3 regions of the Actinopolymorpha cephalotaxi genome follow, and region 1 is predicted to be linked to each of the others. Evidence: riboswitches for the same ligand, from Rfam matches in the RefSeq annotation. Region 1 holds a riboswitch; each other region holds the start of a gene.

Region 1 (3,266 bases):
GTCCGGGATCCGGGACCTCCTTCCCACCGCCGGCGGGGACCCGGACGCGCCCGCGTCCGGGTCGGTGTTCAAGGTCGACCGCGGTCCGGGCGGGGAGAAGATCGCCTACGTCCGGATGTTCGACGGCGCCGTGCACCTGCGCGACCAGGTGCCGGTCGTACGCCCGGGCGGGAGCGGCGGCGCCACCGGCGGCGTGGATGGCGGCGTGGACGGCGGTGGGAGCAAGGTCACCGGAATCCGGGTCTTCGACCAGGGCGCGGCACCCGTCCGCCCGGTGGTGCGCGCCGGGCAGATCGGCAGGCTGACCGGCCTCGCCGACGTCCGGATCGGCGACACCGTCGGCGTTCCCCGGCCCGGTGGGGCCGCCCATCACTTCGCCCCGCCGACGCTGGAGACGGTGGTCGTCCCCGTGCGGCGGTCCGACAAGGGCGCCCTGCACCTCGCGCTCACCCAGCTCGCGGAGCAGGACCCGCTGATCAACCTGCGCCAGGACGACGTACGGCAGGAGATCTACGTTTCGCTCTACGGCGAGGTGCAGAAGGAGGTCGTCGCGACCACGCTGGCCGAGGAGTACGGCATCGAGGTGGAGTTCGCGAGGACGTCGGTGATCTGTGTCGAGCGGCCGATCGGCAAGGGCGCCGCGTACGACCTGATCGGCACCGACGCCAACCCCTACTTCGCCACCGTCGGCCTGCGGGTCGAACCCGCACGGCCGGGCGACGGAGTTTCGTTCGGGCTGGACGTCGAACTGGGATCGATGCCACCCGCGTTCTTCACCGCGGTCGAGGAGACTGTCAAGGAGACCTTGCGCCAAGGCCTGTCCGGCTGGGAGGTCGGCGACATCGCGGTGTTCATGACGCACTCGGGTTACTACGCCCGGCAGAGCCACTCCCACGGCACGTTCGACAAAAGCATGTCGAGCACCGCCGGCGACTTCCGCTACCTCACTCCCTTGGTGCTGATGGCCGCGCTGCGGCAGGCCGGGACCGTGGTGTGCGAACCCGCGCACCGCTTCCACCTGGAGTGCCCGGCGGACACGCTGGCGGCGGTGGTGCCCGCACTGGTGCGGCTCGGCGGCGTGCCGGACTCCCAGCAGCCGAAGGGTTCGGGCGCGGTCGTGGAGGGCGAGATCCCGGCGGCGCGGGTGCACGAGCTGCAGCAGCAACTGCCGGGGCTGACCCGCGGTGAGGGAATGCTGGACTCGACGTTCGAGCGGTACCAACCGGTGCGCGGGCCGGCACCGACCAGGCCGCGGACCGACCACAACCCGCTGGACCGACGGGAGTACCTCCGCGTCGTGAAGCGCTAGCGCGCACGTCGGCTGTTACGGTCTGACCGTGACCGACGCCCCTGGCCTTGCCCTCCTCGACGACGAACCGTTCGTCTCCCTGACGACGTTCCGCCGCTCCGGCGAGCCGGTCGCCACCACGGTGTGGATCGTCCGCGACGGCGACGCGCTGTACGTCACCACGGGCGAGACCACCGGGAAGGTCCGCCGGCTGCGCCGGGACCCGCGGGTCACCATGCGGCCCTGCACCCGGATGGGCCGCGTCGCCGAGGACGCGCCGTCGGTGCCCGCGGTCGCGGAGGTCGTCACCGACCCCGAGGTCACCGGGCGGGTCATGTCGGCGTTCCGTACGAAGTACCGCACGCAGTTCCGACTGGCCATGGCCCTGGAGCGCTTCCGGAAGAAGGGCGGCGGGCGCGTCCTGCTGCGCATCACCTCCGGCTGACCGGCGCAACCCGCCATTGACGCGGACGTGGACGCGGACGTGCACGTCCCGCTCGGGCGTACGGAACATCCGGTGCCCCGGCTCGTCGGCCGGGCAGGATGCTGATCCCGTGTTAACGTCGAACCTCCACGCGGGAGCCCGCCGGTAGCGGGCTGAGAGGGAGCCGACACCGCTCCGACCGCCGAACCTGATCCGGGTCATGCCGGCGAAGGAAGTGAGGAGCCGACGGTGCCGATGAGGATCGCCGTGCTCGGCGCGGGCATCGTCGGGCTGGCCTGCGCCGCCGAACTCCTCCGTGCAGGCCACGACGTCCGCGTCTTCGATCCCGCTCCGGCCTCGGGCGCGACGCACGCCGCTGCCGGGATGCTCTCACCGGCCGGGGAGGCCTGGCACGGCGAGGAGAACCTCCTTCGTCTCGGCGTGGAGAGTGCGGGACTGTGGCCGGAGTACGCCGCCTGGTTGGAGTCCGCGTCCGGTGTCGACGTCGACCACCGCCGCGCCGGAACGCTGCTCGCCGGCCGCGACCACGACGACGTTCAGGTGGTGCGCCGCACCCTCGACCTGCTCGCCGCACACGGCATCGAGTACGAGGAACTCCGGCAGCGCGACCTGCGCGAACGCGAACCCGAACTCTCCACCCGGGTCTGCGGAGGGGCTTACCTGCCAGGTGACCACAGTGTCAACCCGCGCAGGGTTTCCGCTGCCCTGCTCGCCCTCCTCGGAGACAGGGTCGAGCACCGAAACGCCGCACCGTCGACCACGCCGTCGCCCCTCCTGGCGCCGGGCGAGGACCGGCCAGCCTCGGTGGAGGGCGTGCGCACCGAGGACGGGCGGCTGGTGCGCGCCGATGCCGTGCTGGTGGCGACCGGCCACCAACTGCCGCCGCAGGTGCCACAGCGCCGGCACGTTCGGCCCGTGCGCGGTGAGATTCTGCGGGTACGGCCGCCGTCCGGGCAGGCGCCCACACAGACGATCCGAGCCCTCGTACACGGCGAGCCGGTGTACGCCGTGCCGCGCGCCGGCGGCGAGGTGGTCGTCGGCGCGACCCAGGAGGAGCACGCCGGGGATCCGATGCCGACCGTCGGCGGGGTGGCACGTCTGCTCGACGCCGCACGCACGTTGCTGCCCGGCCTGGAACGCGCCGAGATCCTGGAGGTCCTCGCACGCCACCGCCCCGGCACCCCCGACAACGGCCCGATGCTCGGCCCGACCGGCGTCCACGGCCTCTATCTTGCCGCCGGCCACCATCGCGGTGGAGTACTCCTGGCTCCGGTCACAGCGCGGATCCTGCGTGCCCACATCGAGTCGGGTTCCCCCGACGCAGCGAACGCGTTCTCCCCGAGCCGGTTCGACACGTCGGAAAGGATGAGCCGATGGACGTCACTGTCAACGGCGAACTGACACAGGTCCCGAACGGCATCGATGTCGCCGACCTGGTGCGACGGCGACTGCCCGACCCCAGGAGTGTCGCGGTCGCCGTCAACGGCGCGGTCGTACGCACCGGTGACTGGGAACGCACCCAGCTCAGTTCGG
Region 2 (3,266 bases), 1.3 Mb from region 1:
CTCGGTCACCGACCAGGCCAACGAGCCCCGCTACCCCTCGTTCAAGGGAATCATGGCGGCGAAGAAGAAGCCGGTGCAGACCTGGAGCCTCGCCGACCTCGGCGTCGACGCCGGTGCGGTCGGCCTGGCCTCCGCCTGGACCGCGGTCGACTCCTTCGAGGCGCGCCCGGCCCGGCAGAAGGGCACGGTCGTCACCGACGAGGGCGACGGCGGGCAGCGGCTCGTGGCCTACCTCGCCGAGCAGCGGTTCGTCTAGACCGCAGCGACCAGCCGCGAGCTGCCAACTTCGACCACCGATCCGGGTACGGGCGACCGACCGCTGAGCGACTGCAAGGAAGCGTGCCGAAATGAGCGAGATCCTGGTTCTCGTCGACCACGTCGACGGGGTCGTACGCAAGACCACCACCGAGCTGCTGACCATCGCGCGGCGCCTCGGCGAACCCTCCGCGGTGTTCGTCGGCGCCGGCTACGAGCAGGCCAAGGACACCCTGGCGACGTACGGCGCCCAGAAGGTCTACCTGCTGGAGCAGCCGGAGCTGACCGACCACCTCGTCGCACCCAAGGCGGAGGCGCTGGCCCAGCTCGCCGAGCGGAGCGCACCGGCCGCGATCATGCTGACCTCCGGTGCGGAGGGCAAGGAGATCGCCGGGCGGCTCGCGATCAAGCTCGGCTCCGGCGTTCTCACCGACGTCGTGGACGTCGAGCCCGGCGACGGCACGGTCCTCGCCACCCAGGCGGTGTTCGCCGGCAACTACACCGTCCGGTCCCGGGTCACCCACGGCACGCCGATCCTGACCGTCAAGCCCAACTCCGCCACCCCCGAACCCGCACTCGCGCAGCCGGTGGAGGAGAAGGCCGACGTCACCGTGTCGGAGCGGGCCCGGGCCGCGCGGGTGGTGGAGCGCTCGCCGCGCACCCAGACCGGGCGCCCGGAGCTGACCGAGGCGGCGATCGTGGTGTCCGGTGGGCGCGGGGTCGGCTCGGCGGACAACTTCTCCGTCGTCGAGGGACTCGCGGACGCGCTCGGCGGCGCGGTCGGCGCGTCCCGCGCGGCGGTGGACGCCGGGTGGTACCCCCACGCCTACCAGGTCGGCCAGACGGGCAAGACCGTCTCGCCGCAGCTGTACCTCGCCGCCGGAATCTCCGGCGCGATCCAGCACCGGGCGGGCATGCAGACCTCGAAGACGATCGCGGTGGTCAACAAGGATCCGGAGGCGCCGATCTTCGAGATGGCCGACTTCGGTGTCGTCGGCGACCTGCACGCGGTGCTGCCGCAGGCGACCGAGGAGATCAACCGCCGCAAGGGCTGAGCCGGGGAGTTCCGGGTGGACGCCGGTGCACGCGGGCCGACCGCGTGCACCGGCGTTCGCACGTCGACCATCCGGCCGGTACGGTCGGACGCAGTGACGCGGGGTGTCCCCGAAGGCCGGGACTGAGATCACACCCGTCGAACCTGATCCAGATCATGCTGGCGAAGGGACTGTCGCACGATGGTCACGACCACGTCCGTCACCGCGGACGCCGTAGCGGAAGTACGCGAGAACCTCCGCGACCAGGCGCCGCTGGTGCACTGCCTCACCAATCTCGTCGTCGCCAACTTCACCGCCAACGCGCTGCTCGCCGCGGGCGCGTCCCCGGCGATGACCGACACCCCCGAGGACGCGCAGGTGCTCGCCGCCGGCGCCGGTGCGGTGCTGGTCAACCTCGGCACCGTGACCCACGCCTCGGCCGAGGGCATGCGGGCGTCGGTGACGTCGGCGGCCCGGGCCGGACGTCCGTGGGTGCTCGACCCCGTGGCCGCCGGTCCGCTGCCGTGGCGTACCGCCCTGGCCGGTGACCTGCTCGCGCTCGCACCCCCTGCGGTCGTACGAGGAAACGCCTCGGAGGTGCTCGCCCTGACCGGCGGTGCCGGCGGCCGCGGCGTGGAGTCCACCGCCGACCCGGAACAGGCCTGGCCGGCCGCCCGGTCGCTGGCCGGCACGTACGGCCTGACGGTGGCGGTGAGCGGCCCGGTCGACCTGCTCACCGACGGCGAACGCACCGTACGGGTCGCCAACGGCCATCCGTTGATGATCCGGATCACCGGCGTCGGCTGCGTGCTCGGCGCGCTCACCGCCGGCTGCCTCGCGGTGACCAGCGACGCCCTGCTGGCCGCGACGGCGGCGACGGTGCTGCTCACCCTCGCCGGGGAGGCGGCGGCGGCGCGGGCGCCTCGGCCCGGGTCGTTCGCGACCGCGCTGCTGGACGAGCTGGACGCCACCGGCGCCGACCGCATCCGCGCGGGCGCAAGGCTGGGTTGACGATGGCTCCTGAACCCTCGGGCAGCCGGGGCCGCGCGCTCGACCTCTCGCTCTACCTCGTCACCGACACCGCGCTGTGCGGCCCGCGCGGGGTGGCCGCCACCGTGCGGGCGGCGGTGGCCGGCGGAGTGAGCGCGGTGCAGCTGCGCGACCCGGGCGCCACCACCCGGGACCTGCTCCGGGCCGGCGCGGAGGTACGCGAGGCGCTCGCCGGCACCGGCGTACCCCTGTTCGTCAACGACCGGGCCGACGTGGCGCACGCGCTCGGCGCCGACGGGGTGCACCTCGGCCAGTCCGACCTGCCGCCCGAGCACGCCCGCGAGCTGCTCGGGCCGGACGTGTGGATCGGACTGTCCGCGCACACCTCCGGCCACCTCGACGAAGCGCTCGCGCTGCCGCCGGGGACGGTGGACTACCTCGGCGTCGGACCGGTCTTCGCCCAGACGACGAAGGCGGACGCGGCGTCCCCGCGCGGCCTGGGCCTGCTCGCCGAACTCGTCGCCGCCGCCGCCGCGGCCGGCCTGCCCTGTGTGGCGATCGGCGGCATCGGCCCGGACAACGCCGACGCCGTACGCGCCACCGGCGTGGCCGGGATCGCGGTGGTCAGCGCCGTGTGCGGGCGGCCCGATCCGGCGGCCGCAGCCCGAGCCCTGCGTACGGAGGTTCGATGACCACTCACGTGTCCGGCCAGGTGCCCGTCGCGCTCACCATCGCCACCAGCGACCCGTCCGGTGGGGCGGGCATCCAGGCCGACCTGAAGACGTTCTCCGCCCTCGGCGCCTACGGCACGGCGGTGCTGGTGGCGCTGACCGCGCAGAACACCCGCGGCGTCACCGGCATCCACGTCCTCCCGACGGAGTTCATCGCCGAGCAGGTGGACACCCTCGTCTCCGACGTCCGCGTGGACGCGGTGAAGATCGGCATGCTCGCCGACGCCACCGTCGTGCACACCGTCGCCGAGGCGCT
Region 3 (3,266 bases), 630 kb from region 1:
CGCCCGGTGGGATGGTCCCGGCCGTACGGGAAACCGGTCAGCGCGAGCGCCTCGTCGACCCGCGGCCAGATGCGCTCGGTGGGCACGGCGCGGTTCTCCAGGCCGAACGCCACGTCGTCGCCGGCCCGGGCCATCACCAGCTGCGTCTCCGGGTCCTGGAACGCCAGGCCGATCCGGTCGCGTACCTGCTGCGGAGGTGATCCGCCGACCAGCAGGGTGCCCTCGACGTCGGCGGCCTGCTCGGCGTCGAGCAGTCCGGCGAGGCCGGTGAGCAGGGTGCTCTTGCCGCCGCCGGACGGCCCGGCGAGCAGGACCCGCTCGCCCGGCTCGACGGCGAGGTCGAGGTCCCGGACCGCCCACGTGTGCCGGCCGGCGTACCGGAACGACCAGCTGCGTGCCCGGATCGACAGCGCGGCGCCGGGCCCGGACGCGGCGGGCGGGCGGGCCCTCGCCGACGCGCTCACCGGGTCGTCTGCTCCCGGCCGGACGCGAACGGCGCCAGTACGCCGGTGGCGGCGAGCGCCCGGACGAGCGCGAAGGACCCGGCCCCGGCGATGACGAGCGAGCTCACCACCACGAGCACGCCGTACACGAGCTGCCAGGTGGGTGCCCATGCGAAGTTGTAGAGCACGTTGTCCATGACGGCCGGGACCACCCCGGCGACCGCACCGGCGAGCAGCGCCACCGGCAGCCGCCAGCGGCGGTAGCGGAACGCCGCGAAGACCAGTTCCGCGGCCAGGCCCTGGACCAGGCCGTAGAGGATGATCGCCAGGGGACTCTCCACGCCGAGTAGAACCGAGACGACGGCGGCGACGAGCTCGGTAAACACCGCGGCGCCCGGCTTGCGGATGAGCAGGCCACCAAGGACACCGGGCAGCAGCCACATGCCGTAGATCACCGCCTGGGCCGGTTTGAAGCCCACGAAGACTGGGGTGAGCGCGTTGTACAGCACGCCCCAGGCGAAGAACACCACGCCGAACGCCACCGCGACCACGGCGGCGACGATGATGTCGACGGTGCGCCACCGCCGGTTGACGGGCCGCTGACCGCGGGTCGCGGTCGAGGTCACATCCTGGGTCATGAGTGTCCTCCCTGAACCGGGGAGGAGACGCGGCCGAGTGCCACTGGGTCCGATTCGCCGCCGGGAGCTCCGCACCGCCCGATCGGTCGATCGGCCGGGCGCGGGCCCGGTGACGAACGGACAGACCGACTTCCTGCGCTGGCATTACCCAGATCAGGTTCGAGGGTCTGCGGGCCCCGCCGTCGCCGGCGGTCCCGCACTCTCAGCGCTTCCGCGCTCCCCTGTCGTCTGCTGTTGTCTGTTGCTACTGCTGTGCTGCTGTCCTCGTGTGGTGCCGCCCGAAGGCTACACCGGGCCGCCGAGACTCGCGGTGGCCCCGGGCGGGTGCCGGCGTCGCGGCCGACCGAGGCCCACCGCCGGCTCGACCGGAGGTCGGACCGGCGGGCCCTCAGACTCCGAGCGGCGTGTGGCGCCTGGGCCGCCGCCGGCGAGCCGTCAGACTCCGAGCGGGGCGTGGGCCAGCGCCTGGACCGCCGCCGGTGGCCCGACGACCTCGGCCCGGGACACACCCCTGCGCCCGAACATGTACAACGTGATCTCGCTCGGAAGCCCGGACAGCACGGCCGTCGGCTCACCCTTGCGAACCCGCGCGGTGGCGCCGTCGGGGCGGGCCACCAGTACCCCGGCCGCGGACCGGCGGAACAGCATCCGGCCGGCGCTGGTGACCCGCCGCCACAGGAGGTCCTCGAAGTCGTCCGGCAGGTCGCGGGCGGTCCAGTCCGGCTGGGCGCGCCGCACGTCCTCGTGGTGGACGAAGAATTCCACCGTGTTGGCCGCGCGGTCCACCGCCCCCAGCCTGGCCGGCGACCACGAGGGCGGGCCCTGACGGAACCGGTCGACCAGCTCTGCGTAGCCGAGCCGCCCGACCAGCCCGGTCATGCGTTCCTTCGTCCTGCCGGCAAGCGGTGGCAGCAGGATGCCCGCGGCGCCCAGCGGGTCACCTTCCCGGATCACCAGGTGGGCGGCGAGGTCGGACGTCGTCCAGTCGGCGCACAGCGTGGGCGCGTCCGGACCCAGCGCGTCCAGCAGGTCGGCGAGCGCTCGGCGTTCGGCGCGGGCGTGATCAGTCATGACCCGATCGTAGGGTGCTGGGCCAGCAGCTCCACCTGGGCGAGGGCGACCGGCGCGCCGCCCGGGGTGTCGTCGGGCCCCGGCGCGAGATCGAGCCGGTAGTGGGTGTAGTCACCCGGCGCGGCGACCAGGAACGGCCGGGTGTGCAGCGGCCATCCGAACTCCTCCCCGCTCCTGGTGTCCAGAACCTCCCAGCCGGTCCCGTCGCGGGAGCCGGCGAGCACCCATGCCGTCGGGGCCGCACCGGCGTTGTCCACGGGAGAGGTGAGCGTGTAGAAGTCGATCCGGGCCGGCGCCGCCAGCTCGTAGGAGACCCACCGCCGGGTCCCGTCGAACGTCACCGAGCCGGCCGAGCTGTCGTCGAACAGGTGCGCCGCGTCCACGCCCTCACTCGCCCGGGCGGTGCCGGCACCGGGCCGGGTGACGTCGACGAGAGGTGCGGGCGCCTCGCCGGGCTCGGTGATCGACGGCGGCGCGGCGTCCGGTGCGCTCGCCCAGTCCGACGGCTCGGGCCCCATGGCGAACTCCAGCACGCCGCCCTTGGCCAGCAGGTCGTGCGGCAGCCAGGCCCGGTCGTAGGGCACGCCGTCCACGGAGAGGCCCTGCACGTAGACGTTGCCGGCGCTGTTGTCCGGTGCGTCGATCACCAGGTCGGCGCCCGACTCCAGGTGCACCGTCGCCCTGGTGAACAACGGCGAGCCGATCGCGTAGCGGGGGCTGCCCATCTGCAGCGGGTAGAACCCGAGCGCGCTGAACACCTGCCACGCCGACATCTCGCCGTTGTCCTCGTCACCGCAGTAGCCCTGGCCGAGCTCGCTGCCGAGGTAGAGCCGGGTGAGCACCTCGCGCACCTTCTCCTGGGTGCGCGCCGGCTGTCCGGCGTAGGTGTACATGTAGGCGATGTGGTGGGCCGGCTGGTTGCTGTGGCCGTACATCCCCATGCGTACGTCACGGGCTTCGGTCATCTCGTGGATCACGGTGCCGTAGGAGCCCTTGAAGCGTTCCTCACCGGTCTCGGGAGTGGCGAAGAACTCGTCCAGCCTGCGCGCGAGCGCCTCCCGCCCGCCGTGGAGCCAGGCCAGCCCGGCGCCGTCGTGCGGAACGTGGAACGCCA

What was found. A riboswitch is a leader RNA that binds a small molecule or an ion and turns the genes downstream of it on or off. The one in region 1 is predicted to bind thiamine pyrophosphate.
Region 2: linked by a shared signal. The riboswitch ahead of thiM (hydroxyethylthiazole kinase) and the one ahead of thiO (glycine oxidase ThiO) in region 1 are both predicted to bind thiamine pyrophosphate.
Region 3: linked by a shared signal. The riboswitch ahead of FHR37_RS07910 (ECF transporter S component) and the one ahead of thiO (glycine oxidase ThiO) in region 1 are both predicted to bind thiamine pyrophosphate.

What each region holds. Positions count from the first base shown of each region.
Region 1 covers NZ_JACBZA010000001.1:2,386,312-2,389,577, reverse strand. Annotated here, with positions in the region: gene FHR37_RS10645 (elongation factor G) at 1-1,309, shown strand, start outside; gene FHR37_RS10640 (PPOX class F420-dependent oxidoreductase) at 1,338-1,733, shown strand; TPP riboswitch at 1,854-1,964, shown strand; gene thiO (glycine oxidase ThiO) at 1,968-3,134, shown strand; gene thiS (sulfur carrier protein ThiS) at 3,107-3,266, shown strand, end outside.
Region 2 covers NZ_JACBZA010000001.1:1,073,497-1,076,762, forward strand. Annotated here, with positions in the region: gene FHR37_RS04885 (electron transfer flavoprotein subunit beta/FixA family protein) at 1-256, shown strand, start outside; gene FHR37_RS04890 (electron transfer flavoprotein subunit alpha/FixB family protein) at 348-1,310, shown strand; TPP riboswitch at 1,400-1,498, shown strand; gene thiM (hydroxyethylthiazole kinase) at 1,491-2,300, shown strand; gene thiE (thiamine phosphate synthase) at 2,303-2,971, shown strand; gene thiD (bifunctional hydroxymethylpyrimidine kinase/phosphomethylpyrimidine kinase) at 2,968-3,266, shown strand, end outside.
Region 3 covers NZ_JACBZA010000001.1:1,754,138-1,757,403, forward strand. Annotated here, with positions in the region: gene FHR37_RS32360 (ABC transporter ATP-binding protein) at 1-464, opposite strand, end outside; gene FHR37_RS07910 (ECF transporter S component) at 461-1,081, opposite strand; TPP riboswitch at 1,195-1,314, opposite strand; gene FHR37_RS07915 (TIGR03085 family metal-binding protein) at 1,517-2,152, opposite strand; gene FHR37_RS07920 (GH92 family glycosyl hydrolase) at 2,149-3,266, opposite strand, start outside.